Linked DNA regions of Prochlorococcus marinus XMU1412. The protein of the gene in region 1 interacts with the protein of each later gene in a pairwise test. Links are inferred from orthologs where the notes say so. Each region holds a gene or a part of one and is shown in the gene's direction. Other genes may lie near its edges.

The links.
Region 2: the proteins of HA152_RS08595 (region 1) and HA152_RS02825 interact in binary tests that used the Escherichia coli proteins (3 or more experiments, as listed by UniProt). The link is inferred for Prochlorococcus marinus XMU1412 from one-to-one orthologs.

Annotation. Positions count from the first base shown.
Region 1 is NZ_JAAORJ010000004.1:376,041-378,911, forward strand. The notes cover bases 54-2,845. They hold HA152_RS08595 (FtsW/RodA/SpoVE family cell cycle protein), read left to right. Parts: upstream 54-726; coding sequence 727-1,965; downstream 1,966-2,845. Other genes in these bases: HA152_RS08590 (hypothetical protein), read right to left, coding at 54-458; HA152_RS08600 (cytochrome c biogenesis protein CcdA), read left to right, coding at 2,048-2,704; HA152_RS08605 (cytochrome c biogenesis protein ResB), read left to right, coding at 2,705-2,845. Outside these bases: more of HA152_RS08590, read right to left, coding at 1-53; more of HA152_RS08605, read left to right, coding at 2,846-2,871.
Region 2 is NZ_JAAORJ010000002.1:11,251-14,319, forward strand. The notes cover bases 20-3,009. They hold HA152_RS02825 (peptidoglycan D,D-transpeptidase FtsI family protein), read left to right. Parts: upstream 20-633; coding sequence 634-2,385; downstream 2,386-3,009. Other genes in these bases: HA152_RS02815 (CPBP family intramembrane glutamic endopeptidase), read left to right, coding at 20-121; HA152_RS02820 (hypothetical protein), read left to right, coding at 206-634; tal (transaldolase), read left to right, coding at 2,476-3,009. Also shown: more of HA152_RS02815, read left to right, coding at 1-19; more of tal, read left to right, coding at 3,010-3,069. UniProt on the Escherichia coli protein: Essential cell division protein that catalyzes cross-linking of the peptidoglycan cell wall at the division septum. Required for localization of FtsN.

The DNA of each region.
Region 1 (2,871 bases):
AGAATGAGTGAAGGCTTATAAATAAAAAAACCTATCATCGCAGGAAAAATATCCAAAGATCCTAGCTTGCTCGCAAAAATAAAGAGGCAAACTGGAACTAATAGTTGCAATTTTGATACACCTGATGACTCTTTACCAAGTTTCCCTATACTTTTGGCAAGCAAACGTAGGTAAAAAATGCCGGCAATTGCACCTATAAAAATACTAAAACCATAAGTAAAACCTAGAAAAATTCCAGTTATTGATGCTAATAAAATAGAAAAAATAAAAGTAATTCCAAAAATTGTTAATTGCAATTTTGTGTATTCATCATTTTGAGAAAGCAAAAGATTTATTTGATTGGCAATGCCAGATTTACTTTCTTTGATGATGGAATTATTCAGGGATTGAGGAAATTGAACATTCTCATTAGAAGGATGCTCAAGTTTTTTTCTATTTGAGTCCACTGATGTGAACATAGTTTAGAAACCCCCCTCTGAATGGTTTGAAGTAAGTATATAAACTCACGGAATCTATCACGGAGAGGTACCTTTTAGCTAGTTTTTTTCTATAAAAAATTAATTCTTAAGATTTATGATTAATCTATGGACCACTTTTTACTTTTTTCTTCAAAAATAAAATTTATTCAAAGTCATCTTTTTAATTGCTTTAACACTTTAAAACGTTAATAAAAGACTTGGCAAAATCTCAATTAAACGTCTCAATAGTACATATACTTCTAAAAAATTGGAGATAAGTCAAGAAAAAATAAAATACAAAAGAATTTCTAAAAGAAAAAAAACCTTTAGTTATAATTACAAAAAAAATTTAGGCAATTTATTAAGAGAGTCTATTTTTCCATTACCTTGGACTATATGGCCTTATGAGGCAAAAATCCTCATTGTCCTCATTGGAATTTGGTCAATATTAGGAATATGCATACTAGGATCATCAAGTTGGTGGGTAGCTAGTAGGGAAATGGGACATTGGGCTTATTTCCTTAAAAAACAAATCTTTTGGACAATTCCAGGAATTGGTCTATTTTATTTCGTACTTAATACAAACATTAGAAATCTTTTAAAGTTTTCAAGAATTATTTTTTATGTTTTATTATTTTTGATTTTCCTTACCAATTTTACTGGAATTACAGTTAACGGATCTTCAAGATGGCTTGTCCTTGGCAATTTACGTCTGCAGCCATCTGAATTAATTAAACCTTTTCTAATTCTAGAAGCTTCTAATCTTTTCGCACATTGGAATATAGTAAATAATGATAAAAAATTAATTTCAATAATATCATTTGGTTTATTAATTTTATTAATACTAAAACAGCCTAATTTAAGTACTGCATCATTAACTGGAATTCTTCTTTGGGTAATGGGTTTATGTGGAGGAGTAAAACTTAGCTCTCTTTGCTCATTTGCTTCAATAGGATTCATTACTGGATGTATCAGCATCCTTAATAACGAATATCAAAAACTTAGAGTGACTTCATTTATAGATCCTTGGAAAGATCAACAAGAAAATGGATTTCAATTGGTTCAGAGTTTGTTAGCTATAGGTTCAGGTGGTCTATTTGGCCAAGGTTTTGGACTTTCTATCCAAAAATTACAGTATCTACCTTTCATGTATACAGATTTTATTTTTGCCATTTTTGCGGAAGAATTTGGTTTATTGGGGTGTACTTTATTCTTAGGATTTTTAGCAATATTCTCTTACATAAGCCTAAGAATTAGTCTTAAGTGCAGGAACAACTATACAAAATTAGTTGCTATAGGATGTGGTGTATTGTTGACAGGTCAATCAATAATGCATATTGCTGTAGCAACAGGTTCAATGCCTACTACAGGCTTACCACTACCTTTCATTAGTTATGGTGGCAATTCATTAATAGCGTCTTTTTTTATTGCAGGGATGTTACTGAGATGTTCATTAGAGTCAACAGGATTGATTGGTATGATTAATACACGAAAGACTCTTAATTAGTTAGAATTTAAGGGATTTAATTCAAGTTATCGAATCATTTAATTTAGTTATTTCAGAATTATCTCAAAAGGGTAATCTGCTCATGCAGAATGGTCTTAATAGTCCTGGTCCATTTACTATATTTTTGGTTTTCAGCGCAGGACTTTTAACAAGTCTTGGGCCATGTTCATTATCATTACTTCCAGTGACTATTGCTTATATAGGAGGAACAGAGAAAAATAAATTCAAACTTATTAGTTTTTCAGGAGGAGTAGTTTTTTCGCTTGTTGCACTGGGGGCTGCGAGTGGATTCTTAGGTAAAATATATGGGCAAATCCCATCATATTACACTTCACTTGTTGCTCTAATAGCAATAATAATGGGTTTAAATTTATTAGGAATCCTAAAGTTTCAGTTTCCCAATGGACCTGATCTAAAAATAATAGAGGACAAGATACCATCCTTAATAGCACCTTTTACAATAGGAACTACTTTTGGATTAGCCTCTTCACCTTGCATCACTCCAGTTTTAGCAACTCTTCTAGCTTGGGTATCTCAAGCTAAAAACCCGATAATCTCAATTATTTTTTTATTTTTCTTTGGAATAGGCCAAGTCACTCCATTAATTGTTGCTGGAGCCACAGCAGAAAACTTAAAAAAATTTTTAGAACTAAGAAAATTTAGTCAAATAATTCCCACCTTAAGTGGAATATTTTTAGTAGCACTAGGATTATTAAATTTATTTTCAAATTGGATTTAAATGATTATTTTTAAGAATCTAATTTTAAAAATATCAAGTTTAAGATTCGCAATATCACTGATAATTTTCATAGCTATTTCCAGTGGCATAGGTACTTTTATACCTCAAGGTAGTAATCATAAATTCTATATTGATAATTTCGATAGCGCTCCCATTTTTGGATTTTT
Region 2 (3,069 bases), on another replicon or contig:
TGTTCTAGGGATTGGATTAGCAATTACAAGAATTGCTTCGGGGAGTTTGTTTTCCTCAGTGATTATGCATTCTTTATGGAATGGATTGACTTTCTTAAATTTGTTCCTATTGAGGACATAAAATATTTAATTTTTACTTGCGAATCAAACAAAAAGATGTTTATTTAATTAATAACACTTCTTTTATTTAAAAAATAAATCATAGATGAAACCTTATGGGAATCAACTTAATTTAAAAAAAAAAGTTTCATATGAAAGTAAAAAAAACTCTGAAAAAATATATATATTTAATGTCAAATTAATACATCAAATTTTCGACACCATTAATATATCTCTTTTGGTATTAATTTTCACCTTGTTGTTCTTGTCTTTTAATAGTCAAAGAAAATGGTCAAATACATATAAAAACTTATCTAAAACAAGAGCTATCAATAATAATCTCATTGATTATATTTCCAAAATTGAGGAATTTTATATTAGTGAACTTGAGTCTATTAATACTTATACAAAAACTAAACCTAAAGATTTAATCTATCTAGATAAACTTCCAGAAAAAAAAGAAAGTTTATTTAAGAAAAATTTAAGTAGTTTCATTGAAGGTTTTCTAGATAGCAAATATCAAAGGGGATATTGATGAAAAAATACAAAAAAATTGTTCGTCTAAAACCACTGGATCAAAGAAGATTTAAATTTCTCTATATTTTTAGCTTACTATTAATATTTTGTTTGTTTGGTAGGTTAGTTCAATTGCAAGTCTTTAATTCCTCTGATTTGCAAAGGAAAGCAAGATTAATACAGTCTTCTAAAACTAACGCCTTAAAAAAAAGGAGAGCGATTGTTGATAGAAATAATAGACTAATTGCTTACGATAAACCGCTCTATAAATTATGGGCCCATCCAAAATATTTTAATTTTCCTGGTGATTCAATTAACAGAGTTCGCAGTATTGAAGAAGTTACTGAAAAATTGTCGCCCATCTTGGATATAAATGGTGAAATACTCTTGAGTAAATTTAATAATAAAATCAGTGGCATAAAGCTTTTGGATAAAATTTCCGAAGAAAAGGCAGAAAAGATTAAAAACCTTCAAATAAGCGGACTTGATTTGTTTAAATATTCGCAGAGATATTATCCACAAGGGGCGATTTACTCTAATCTTGTCGGTTTTGTTAATGATGAGAATATAGCTTCAGCGGGTTTAGAGCTTCATTTAGATAATCAAATTAAAGTTTTTAATAAGAGTAATTTTATAAAAATAGGAGGAGATGGAACTCCTCTTCCGGATAATTCAGCCCCTGGTGATTTTATTTCTGATTACAAAAAATTAGGCCTAACTATAGATTCAAAATTACAGAAAGCGTCATTCAATGCATTATCAAAGCAAGTAAGCAAATGGAATGCAAAGAAGGGATTTGCAATTGTTATGGACGTTAATAATGGTCAGATTCTCTCCTTAGTTTCAGTCCCGTCGTACGATCCAAATAAATTTTGGCAGTATGATTCTGAACTTTTTAGGGGCTGGTACTCTCAAGACTTATTTGAGCCTGGTTCTACTTTTAAACCTATTAATCTTGCCTTAGCTTTAGAAGAAAAAGTAATCCAGAAAGATGGAGTAGTTGAAGATATTGGAAAAATTAATGTTGGAGGATGGACACTTTATAATTGGGACAAAAAAGGTAATGGATATATTGACTATCCAAAAGTTTTGCAGGTTTCAAGTAACGTTGGGATGGTAAAAATAATGCAAAATTTAGACCCCACAATTTATTGGGATTGGCTAAAAAATTTAGGTATAAATAAAAATTTAGAGACTGACTTATTCGAATCAACTGCTGGCCAACTTAAGAGAAAAGATTTGTTTGTAAATCAATCAATTGAGCCTGCAGTAACTTCTTTTGGTAAAGGGTTCTCAATCTCGCCACTTAAATTGCTTCAACTTCATGCGGCTCTGGCAAATGGGGGTTTTGAAGTGACTCCTCATGTAACCTCAACTTTCAAGGAAAGATTTAATAAAAATCCAAAAAAACAACTTTTTTCAAAAGAGGTTTCTCAAACTGTTCTTGAATGGATGGAGAGCGTAGTTGATAAAGGTAGTGGATCTGGAGTAAAAATCGAGGGTTATAGGATTGCTGGGAAAACGGGCACTTCTCAAAAAGCCTTAAATGGTTCGTATACAAGCAAAAAAGTTTGTAGTTTTGTCGCGACCTTACCAGTTAATGATCCAAAATACGCTGTCCTTGTAGTCGTTGATGAGCCATCTAAATCATATGCATATGGTTCAACTGTTGCTGTGCCAGTTGTGAAAGAAATTATCGAGAGTTTGATAGTAATTGAAAAAATACCTCCTAATATCAAAGATCATGGAATGATTGTTAAAAAACCCTAAAATTTTCCATTTTTATAAATATTTAGTTCATTATCTGATGATTTCATCAGGAATAAAAGCTAGTTTATGTATATATATGATTATCTAGATATGAAATCAATTTTAGAACAATTGTCCGCAATGACCGTTGTTGTTGCTGATACTGGAGATTTAGATTCGATAAAAAAGTTTCAACCAAGGGATGCCACCACCAATCCATCGCTAATTCTTGCTGCTGCCAAGAATCCTGATTATGTGAAATTAATTGATAAAGCTTTAGAAAGTTCAGAAAATGCGTTGCCCAAAGGATTCTCTGAAATTGAATTAATCAAAGAAACTGTTGATCAAGTTTCAGTATTTTTTGGAAAAGAAATATTGAAAATTATTTCAGGGCGCGTATCTACAGAAGTTGATGCAAGACTGAGCTTTGACACCGAAGCTACGGTAGAAAAAGCGAGAAAATTGATCAATCTTTATAAGAATTTTGGAATTGAAAAGGAAAGAATTTTGATTAAGATTGCTGCAACTTGGGAGGGAATTAAGGCAGCTGAAATTTTGGAAAAAGAGGGCATTAAATGCAACTTAACTTTACTTTTTAACTTCTGCCAAGCGGTAACTTGTGCCAATGCAAAGATAACCCTTATTTCTCCGTTCGTTGGCCGTATATTGGATTGGTATAAGGCAAAAACTGGTAAAACTAGTTTT